Regions from separate parts of the Ruegeria sp. AK4 genome, predicted to be linked through region 2. Evidence: riboswitches for the same ligand, from Rfam matches in the RefSeq annotation. Region 2 holds a riboswitch; each other region holds the start of a gene.
The links. Region 2 has a riboswitch for cobalamin ahead of ACR0EZ_RS12510 (CbtB domain-containing protein). Riboswitches for the same ligand answer to the same signal wherever they lie in the genome.
Positions count from the first base shown of each region.

Region 1: another riboswitch for cobalamin. It lies ahead of ACR0EZ_RS05340 (DUF1636 family protein); the one in region 2 lies ahead of ACR0EZ_RS12510 (CbtB domain-containing protein).
Region 3: another riboswitch for cobalamin. It lies ahead of ACR0EZ_RS21220 (hypothetical protein); the one in region 2 lies ahead of ACR0EZ_RS12510 (CbtB domain-containing protein).

Region 1 is NZ_JBQFXS010000002.1:309,458-312,756, reverse strand. Features, by position in the region: gene ACR0EZ_RS05350 (ABC transporter substrate-binding protein) at 1-474, opposite strand, end outside; gene ACR0EZ_RS05345 (ABC transporter ATP-binding protein) at 471-1,262, opposite strand; gene ACR0EZ_RS05340 (DUF1636 family protein) at 1,259-1,615, opposite strand; cobalamin riboswitch at 1,715-1,918, opposite strand; gene ACR0EZ_RS05335 (D-lyxose/D-mannose family sugar isomerase) at 1,969-2,634, opposite strand; gene ACR0EZ_RS05330 (carbohydrate kinase family protein) at 2,655-3,299, opposite strand, start outside.
Region 2 is NZ_JBQFXS010000006.1:76,198-79,496, forward strand. Features, by position in the region: gene ACR0EZ_RS12500 (hypothetical protein) at 1-454, opposite strand, end outside; gene ACR0EZ_RS12505 (CbtA family protein) at 520-1,218, opposite strand; gene ACR0EZ_RS12510 (CbtB domain-containing protein) at 1,223-1,393, opposite strand; cobalamin riboswitch at 1,430-1,638, opposite strand; gene cobF (precorrin-6A synthase (deacetylating)) at 1,682-2,425, opposite strand; gene cobA (uroporphyrinogen-III C-methyltransferase) at 2,418-3,146, opposite strand; gene ACR0EZ_RS12525 (cobyrinic acid a,c-diamide synthase CobB) at 3,143-3,299, opposite strand, start outside.
Region 3 is NZ_JBQFXS010000019.1:11,776-15,074, reverse strand. Features, by position in the region: gene ACR0EZ_RS21225 (alpha/beta hydrolase family protein) at 1-873, opposite strand, end outside; cobalamin riboswitch at 997-1,216, shown strand; gene ACR0EZ_RS21220 (hypothetical protein) at 1,306-1,713, shown strand; gene ACR0EZ_RS21215 (protein-tyrosine phosphatase family protein) at 1,715-2,218, opposite strand; gene ACR0EZ_RS21210 (DNA polymerase III subunit gamma/tau) at 2,389-3,299, shown strand, end outside.

The DNA of each region.
Region 1 (3,299 bases), on a different contig from region 2:
CAGAACATCGTCAAACAGCAGGTCCATGCTGGCTTCGGGGCGGTCCTTGTCCAGATGCACGCAGCTTTCAGTCAGGATCATGGTTTTGATGCCGAAGGGGGCCAGCGTGTCGGGCGTGACATCTCCGCCCGGTTTCATGCCGTAATACCAGCCTGCGAAGAACAGGTCGGGCTCAACCGCGACGAGGTTCTCGATCGTCGGGTATTTCGGCGCGAGCTCAGGGATATCGCCGCGCTGCGCGTCGAAATCGGTGCTGGTCTTGTACCAGCCGGTGATGCCGGTCAGGCCAACGATTTTGTCCTGCAGGCCAAGCGCAAACGCCATGTCGGTCATGTTCATGTCATGCACGACCAATCGCTCGGGCTGTGTGTCAAACACCAGCGGTTCGCCGCAGTTGTCGACCGAGACTTCCTGTGCCGCCGCGCCGCTTGCCAGACCGGTGATCAGCGCCACAGGCCAGAGTTTCTGCTTCATCCTAAATCCTTTTGAGGTGACAGTTTGCGTTTTCGGATATCGAGCGCAGGGATCACACGGCCTTCGTGCTGAAAGCACAGGTAATCCACGCCAAAGGTTTCGCGGACGCGGCCCGGTGTCAGCACCTCGCTCACCGGTCCAAATCCGGTCAGCCGCGTGGCTTTCATCAGCGCGACATGGGTCGCAAATTCCGGGATCATGACCAGATCGTGGACGATCATGACGACCGTCACGCCCAGTTCTGCCACCAGCGACAGCATGTGCCCCTTGGCGTCGGGGTCCAGATGGTTGGTCGGTTCGTCCAGAAACAGCAAAACCGGGTTTTGCGCCAGCGCCCTTGCGATATGGGCGCGCTGCCTTTCCCCGCCTGACAATCTGCCCAGCGGTTTTTCTGCCAGATGGAACAGGCCGGTGACATCCAGAACGCGGTTCAGGTCGGTTGCGTGGTCAGCGGCTGATCTGTCCGCTTTGATCGGGATCTGACCCAGTGCAACATAGTCCCGCAAGCGCAGCCGACCATCGGGGAATTCCTGTTGCCCCACCACGGCAATCGTCCGCGCCCGCTGTCTGGCAGAGAGGTTCCGCAGGCTTTGACCCTGGATGCGGACATCGCCAAGGGCCATACGTTCGGCCCCGCATAACAGTTTCAGCAGCGTGGTCTTGCCCGCGCCATTCGGTCCGGCGATGGCCAGGATCGAGCCTTCTTCAAGGCTGAACGAGGTGTCCTGCAGCAGCATATCTCCGTTCAGCGCGTAATATCCCAAACCCTCGGCCACCAGAAAACTCATGAACCGTCCTCCGACGGCAGACGCGGCATGCGCGACAGAGTTTTGGTGAGCAGGGCAGGGGGGCGCTCGGATGCGCTGGTCCAGCCATCTGCGCTATCACGATACTGGCGGGCAAAGTCGGCCAGCGCCGTCAAGTCCTTGTCGGTCTGAATGTCGCCGAACAGATACTGGGCCTTGCCTGCGGCCTGCAGGCCAACGGTCATGGGTCGTTCGCACCCGGCCATGCAGGCGATCAGGCGGGTTTTGAAACCGTCGGGAAGCTGGCGGTCCAGTGCGTCTTTTGCTGCGTCCGCCGACACAGGCCCCTGACAGGTCTCGCAGATCAGAACGTGGTGATCAGTGTCGTGCGGCATTCTTCGCTCCGAAAAATGCCAATGGCGGACACGTGGTGCCGGTATCTTGAACACGCAAGCGTGCCATCAAAGCCTCCTTCCAGGACACCCCGCCCCGGGTTGGTTGAACATATGATGGCAGGTCTCCTGACTTGCGGGTCGTCGCTCGGTCAACCTTCCCGGCCTTTTGGCCAGTGGTGATTTGACGTCGCTCTCCGCCTACAGTTGCGGGGGCAGTCACGGCTTTGGCCTGCACAGGCCGCACCGTATTCCCATTTTCGTCCCTCGGGCGCGCCGTCGGGAACCATCCCGTGCAGCTAGTCCGGGAATAGAATAGTTGTCAAGAGTCTCGGTCCAGCCGGGGCCGGCGCCTGTCAGTAATCTGCGACCAGAAGGAAATCGGGCTCGGCATCTTCTTCGATTGTCGCAAAGCGCGGGATCGGGTCTTCGAACACATTGTCGGTGCGGTCGTCATTGACGGTCGAAACCTCGCCGATCAGACAATCACCGCGTTCCGCCCAGAACGCGTGCCAGATACCCGGCATCAGCGTGACGCTTTGACCCGGCGCAAGCCGTAAAAGCTCACCGGGTTTGATCGTGACGGGGCAGCCATCGCTGGGCACGATGACAGGATTTTCCCGGTCGATCCCCCCATCTTCATCCGAGGCGTAAATCTCCATCACCAGATCGCCACCGCCCCGGTTGATGATGTCTTCGGCCTTTATGATATGGCGATGCATCGGGGACAGCTGCTTGTCGCGCGAGATCAGCAGCTTTTCCGCGTATAACATCCCGCGCCCGAGGCTGAGGTCATTGGCGTCGCCGTTGCGCAGGGTGAACAGAAACAGGCCCAGCTCATCAAATCGGCCCTGACCGTAATCGGTTATGTCCCAGCCCAGATTGCGGTCCCGTATGCCAGCCGCCTTTTCGCTGCGCATCTGGTCGAGGGACCAGTCGGCAAACGGGGGCAGCACGGCACCGAAAGAGTGAATGAACGCCTGCGCCTCGGACTTGATGCGGTTGATGTCGGATCGTTTCATGGGTTTGCCCTTATAAGGGGTTAAAGCTCGTGCGCCCAGGGCGGGTTTGCCCCGGCGCGGGATACGGTGACGGCTGCAACGGCGGCACCGGACGACAGGGCAGCGCGAAGACTGTCGGCGTTGAGCGCGCGAATACCGTCTTTGGTCAGATGTCCGGCGCGATGCAGTTCGGCCAGAACCCCGGCATTGAACGTGTCGCCAGCGCCGACCGTATCGACAACCTCGACCCGCTGAACCGGCACGGAGACCTCGGTTCCGTCCGACAGATACCCTGTGGCCCCTTCACCACCTCTGGTCACGATGACCACCGAAGGCCCCGCCTGCAGCAAAAGCGGCACTTTCTCGGTCAGGGTTTCCGGGCCGGGGACGATCCAGTCCAGATCCTCGTCCGAGACCTTGACGATATCCGCCTGCGCGATCATCCGGTTCAGCCGCGTACGATACCGGGTCTGGTCCTGAATGAACCCCGGGCGAATATTGGGGTCCAGCATGACCGCGCGCTTTGCACCATGGCGGTTCAAAAGGTCGGCATAGGCGTCGGCGCAGGGCTCGCAAGCCAGGCTGATACCACCGAAATACAGGGCCGATACGGCGGTTAACCGATCCGGCATATCCTCGGCGCGCAGCATCCGGCCTGCGGTGTTTTCATCGACGAAGGTGTACGA
Region 2 (3,299 bases):
TGTCGACCATCAACTGGCTGTGGCTGTTGGCGTTCAGGGACACTTCGATTTCAACCTCGCCCTTGGGCAGATCGGCGATGTGCATCCAGTTGCCATAGAGCCGCGCCAGTTTCACCCCGTTCGCATAGACATGGGCATGCCCTTCGCCGGGCTGGTCGGTGGCCGAGGCGTTTTCCGGCGCAAACCGAAAGTTCTGCGGCATGACATGCAGGTTCCAACCGGCCATCGGGTCTTTGACAATGGCAATTTCAACGGCCGGGGCGTCCGGCCCTGCCGGCAGGTTGATCGTTGCGGAATGGTCATGCGCAGCGGCTTCGGCATTGTGGCTGCCGTGATGGGCCGGGTCGGCGTGATCGTGGCCGTCGAAGGTAACACCATTGGCCGCCGCAAGCACGAACCCCGCGCCGCCGCCAAAGACCAGACCAATCGCAAACAAAGCAAGGGGGCGAGACATTTGTTTTCCTTGGGAAACAGAAAGTCCCGCCGGGGTTGCGCCCGGCGGGTTATCGGGTTGGCCGATCACGCGTTGGCTTCGGCGTGGCTGGCTTCTTTCTGCCAGAAATACCCGGAGAAAGACCCCACCAACACCCAGGCAACCAGACCGATGCCAAAGGCCCGCGCCGCGAAAAGGGCACCGATCTCGGTCGGCACGGGGCCGGTAAAGACATCAGGCTCGGGCGCGCCGATCAGGTGCGGGGCCATCAGCAGGACGGCTGCGATGACATAGCTGACAAGGTTGCCGCCAAACGCGATCAGCCACATGGCGACACCTGCGGAGGCCACGGTCGCAAACCACCAGAGCTGACGTGCGCCGACATCCGCCGCCGCAACGCCCGGCACCTCGGGGGCGAGTGTGAAGCCCGGCGCGAAGTGGAACGCGACGAAACCCGCAAGGCCCCACAGCACGCCGGTGCGGCCATCGACCTTGTGCCCCTGACCTTCGGCGACCGACATCAGCGCGACCAGAATCAGCGCGTAGCCGGTATAGGTCAGCATCGTGAATATGACGCTTAGCGCGTCGCGGGTCAGGTCCGAGAACATGCCGGGCAGTTCGGGATGTGCCGAAACGGCCTCGGCTCCGAAATGGATCAACTCCCCGGATTCATAAAGCTCGGCATGCAACAGCACGGGTTGCACGAAAATAAGCTGCAGCAAGGCGGCAATCAGCCCCGCTGCAGCACCAGCGAACAACGCGCTGGTCAGAATGCGACTGAACATCGGCTTAGTGGCAGGGGAAACCGGTCGCGTGGCGCACATCGTGGGCGGCGTCATGCAGGCCGGATGCCTGAACATGGCCGGTCAGGGTGATCACCCCAAAACCCAGAGCCACGGCGAACAGTACCGGCAGGAGACCTGTCTTGGCGGCAGAAGCCGTTTGCGTTTGTGTTGTCATTTCTTGTCCTCCAAAGCCGCCGCACCCGACGGCTGGTGTTTCATTTGTCGCCTGGCAGGTCTCCTGGCTTGCGGGTCGGTGCCTCTGTTCGCCTTCCCCCCGAGTGATCGGGAGTGGCTGGTTGAACAGGGGCTCACCGCTTACAGTCGCGGGGGCGGCTTTGGCTTGGGCTTCTGGCGAAACCGCACCAAATTCCCTCTTAGCATCCGGAAGTCTCCGGCGGGACCAGACGCATTCATTTAGCCGCGATGTCTGGGGCGGCGCAATCGCCATTTGCGACCTTTTGCGTCAGATCCCGCGCTTTTTCAGCAAATAGATATCCATGATCCAGCCATGATCGGCGCGGGCCCGGGCGCGGGTGTCGAGTATCCGCTGTGCGACCTCGGCCAGCGGGCCGCGGATCAGGATTTCCTCTTTCATGCCAACATAGGCACCCCACCAGATATCGTAATCTGCCATCTCGAGGCTTTGGAACGAGCATTCGCCATCCAGCATCACGGCCACTTTCGATCCTGCCTCGGGCCAGCCCTCATCCCGGATGCGCCGCCCGGTGGTGACAACATAGGGCGCACCAATATCGTTGATCGGGATCGCATGAGCGGCAGTCAGCGCCTGCAAAGCGGTGATGCCGGGGATTACCTTTGTCGAAGGGTGCGGGTCCAGCCGCGACGCGATTCGCAAAGAACTGTCATAGAGCGACGGATCGCCCCAGATCAGCAGCGCGACGCTGCGCGCCTCGGGATGCTCCGCGATCGCCTCTTGCCAGCGCAGGGCGATGGCGTCGTGCCACTCATCCACGCCGCGCAGGTAGCCATCCTCGGAACGGCGTTTGGGAATGTCGAAATAGGCGATGTTGGGGGGCGTCTCGGACACCTGCGCGATGATTTCCTCACGCAGTCCGGCCAGATCGGCCTTATTCTCACCTTTGCGCGGGATCAGGATCAGGTCCGCCGCACGGATCGCCTTCGCGCCCTGAAATGTCACGTGATCAGGATTGCCCGTGCCGATGCCGATCAGGGTCAGGTCATACATCGTCGAACTCTGCCAGCGGGCCGTACAGGATCAGGGCCGGGGCGGTTCCGATCTCGGACTGCAACTGGTCTGACAGCGCGCCGATGGTGGAGCGCTGCAGGGATTGCTCGGGCGTCGAAACCGACTCGGCCATCAGCGCGGGCGTGTCCAACGGCAGACCGTGGGCATGCAGCGCCTCGACCAGCAAAGGGAAGGTGCGTTTGCCCATGAACACAACCGTCGTCGCGCCGGGGTCGGCGAGGGCGGGCAGGTTCAGGTCCTTTGGCAGCTTGCCGCTGACATCGTGGCCGGTGACGAACTGCACCCGCCGCGCGGTCAGGCGGCGGGTCAGCGGAATGCCTGCCGCGGCAGCCGCCGCAACGGCTGAGGGGATGCCCGGAATGATCTCATATTCGATCCCGGCGGCGCGCAGGGCCACCAGCTCTTCCTCAAGCCGTCCGAACAACCCGCCATCGCCCGATTTCAGCCGCACGACACGCTGCCCGGTCTGGGCGTATTCCACCAGCAACCGGCTGACATGATCCTGCTTGGGTGAGGGGCGACCGGCCCGTTTGCCGACGCCGACCAGATCGGCATCGTCGCGCGCATGGGTCAGGATCGGGCCGCTGCTCAGATCGTCAAACAGCACCGCATCGGCCTTTTGCATCCGATCGACGGCCTTCAGCGTCAATAGCTCGGGGTCGCCGGGACCGGAACCGATGAACGACACGAACCCGCTCATGCCGAGGCCTCGGCGATCAGGTGAAAGAACGTGCCAGTCACATTGCCACGGACCGAGCCGGTTTGCGGCCCTTCGGTCCCCTCGGCGTCAAACACCCGCGCCAATGGGGCATCCGGCTGGTCGATGATCGAGGAATAATGGAACTCATGCCCC
Region 3 (3,299 bases), on a different contig from region 2:
GACGGCAGCGTTGCGGCGCGCAAAAACGCCGATATGGCCGATATCGCTTACGCCGAAGTCTTTTGGCGACAGCAGGTGCCGTTTTGCCCCGGACCCGTACAGATCGGCCAGCCGCCAGACGGCTTCGGGCGGGACCATCTGATCGTCTTCAAAGGTGAACAGGTCCACAGGCACGCCTGACCCGGACCATTTGGCCTCTGGCAGGCTCGTGCCAATGTCGGGCACGTAGTTGAGCGGCGCCGTGCACCATCTGCGCCACTGCCAATAGACAGGCGCAGGCAAATCCGAGCCAAACCCCAGCGCCTTGCCCGGCAGGTAACCCATCGCGTGAACCGTCAGCGGCGCGTGGCCGTACCAGAACAGCCCTGCCAGCGCCCGATACGGCCAGGGATGATCCGACAGCGTGACCAGCCCCGAACACACGCAGATCATGCGATCGATCCGGTCGATATCGGGCTGCACCGGTCCCAGCATCGCCCCGACCGAATGGCCGATGGTCCAGTGCTGCGCGTCAGGGAAGCGGCGGCGCATCTCGGCGCGGGCGGCGGGCATGTCGATCAGGGCCCAATCCGCCATCGTGGCCTTTGAGTGCTTCAACGGCCCCGACGCGGACGACCCGAAATCGCGATAATCATAGGTCAGGCAGGCCATGCCCCGGTCCGATGCCAGCCAATGGGCAAAATGCCGGTAGTACTCGCGCGGAACGCCGGTGGCGCTGTTCAGCACAACTACAGTTTCGGGATCGGAAACCGGGCGGTACAGCCGCGCCGACAGCATCGCCGGGCCGGACGGAAACTGGAAGTCTTCTGTCAAAACCGTTTGCTGCGCGTCCAACATGGCACCCTCGGAATCAATCTGAACTATTCGGTTCATTTCTTGATCAGGCGCTGAACGGCACGGCCAAGTCAACAGCGAAGCCACATGACCAAACGTCCACTTCGGGCCGAGGGCGCAAAATGCGGATCAAGATCAGCTTGACTCGGGGCCCGGCCAACCGCTAGCGATTGTGTGATGGTTTCCGGCCCCCACAAGGGGTCGGGATGAAAAGGGAACTCGGTGCGGTTCTGCCCGGCGATGCCGGAACGAACCAAGGCCGCGACTGCCCCCGCAACTGTAAGCGGTGAGCACTGCCGGAACACCACTGGCCGAAAGGCTGGGAAGGTCGGCAACGCTTTGACCCGCAAGTCAGGAGACCTGCCATCAGAACTGAAACCGAAACTCGGGCGGGGTGTCCGGGCAGGTCCTGACAGCTTCGCGCAGTCCTACCTGATCCACATCCCCCGTCCGCCGCGCGGAGGGCGCAGGATGATCTGGAAGACAAAGACGCATGAATTCACCGCAACCGTGTGCCAGCGGACCGGCAAAACCTGCCCGGCGCTGGCCCGGATGGCGCGTGCGCTGACACAGGCGGTGGCAGAAGCCGGACCCGCCACCACGGCTGAGTTCGAAATCGAAGGCAGCAGCGAGCTGAGGTTTTGCCCCGGCGGCTGCACCGCCCGGTTCCGCGCTCGTCCGGATCAGATCCGGGTGTTTTGCGGCAAGGGCGCCGAGGATGATCTGGACAGGCTGGACCGCTACGCCGACATGATTTTTGGCACAGGCTTCAGCCCATTGCCCGCGGGTGTAGTCGCCAGCCCACCCTGCGCAATGCTTGACGCAACAGCGATCACCCCGCCCGAAAGGCGGGCTGAACCGCATCGGGTTTCAGCCTGAGTCAAGCGTCACTCACCACCTGTGCCGTCCCGACGGCCCAGGCCATCTGCCCCTCGGTCTCGACCGCGCAGGGCCGGATGGCCCGCAACCGCGCCAGCGCCTTTTGCGGGGGCTCTCCGCATTCGACCATCAGCCGCAGGACAACCATGCCCGACCGGCCGCAGCCGCCCCGGCAATGGACCAGCACCCGCCCGCCGCCGGACAGCGCATGCCGCACCGTCGCGCTGACCGAGGGCCACGCGTCAAGCACCGCCTGCGGTGGTGCGCCGAAATCCTCGACCGGCAGATGCACCCAACGGCTGGCGCGGCCCTGAATATCGCTGCCGAAATCCTGCGCGCCGTGCTGCAACATCTCGACCGCGGTGGTCATCGAAATCACCAGCCCCGGCTTCCAGTCCGAAATCAGTTCCAGATCACCGGAATAGTCCCCGCTGCAGCCCGGAATCGGCGTCAGGGCCAGCGTACCGCCCCCAACTTGCAGCGCGTAGATCGCCATCTGAGACATAAACCAAGTCCCCTCATGAAATAATCGCCAAAAATACAGTCTCTGGAATAGGCCGAACCAGTTTACGCAAGGACCCGCGTTTTCCAAAACAAAAATCCTGACGACGCGCTGTGGACGCGGGCGGCGGCGACCTCTACGCTGCGGCAGAACTCGAATCCGCGAAAGCAGACATGACCGACACGCCCAGCCCCGCCTATCAGGTTCTCGCCCGCAAATACCGCCCGGAAACTTTCGCCGATCTTGTGGGACAGGACGCGATGGTGCGCACGCTGAAAAACGCGTTCGAGGCGGACCGCATCGCGCAAGCCTTTGTCATGACAGGCATTCGCGGCACCGGCAAGACCACCACGGCGCGCATCATCGCCAAAGGGATGAACTGCATCGGGCCGGATGGTCAGGGCGGCCCCACGACTGAACCTTGCGGCCAGTGCGAACATTGCGTGGCGATCATGGAAGGCCGCCATGTCGACGTGATGGAGATGGACGCCGCCAGCCGCACCGGCGTCAACGATATTCGCGAGATCATCGACAGCGTCCGCTACCGCGCAGCCTCGGCCCGCTACAAGATTTACATCATCGATGAGGTTCACATGCTCTCGACCAGCGCCTTCAACGCGCTGCTCAAAACGCTCGAGGAACCGCCCGAACATGTGAAGTTCATCTTCGCCACCACCGAGATCCGCAAGGTCCCGGTCACGGTGCTGTCGCGCTGCCAGCGTTTTGATCTGCGCCGGATCGAACCGGAAGACATGATCGACCTGCTGCGCAAGATCGCCGATGCCGAAGGGGCCCAGATCGCCGAGGATGCGCTGGCGCTGATCACCCGCGCCGCCGAAGGGTCGGCCCGCGATGCGACCTCGCTGCTGGATCAGGCCATATCCCATGGCGCGGGCGAGACCAGCGCCGATCAGGTGCGCGCCATGCTGGGTCTGGCGGATCGGGGCCGGGTGTTGGACCTGATCGACATGATCCTGCGCGGCGACGCCGCCGGTGCGCTCACCGAGCTGAGCGCCCAATACGCCGAAGGCGCCGACCCGCTGGCCGTGCTGCGCGATCTGGCCGAGATCACCCATTGGGTCTC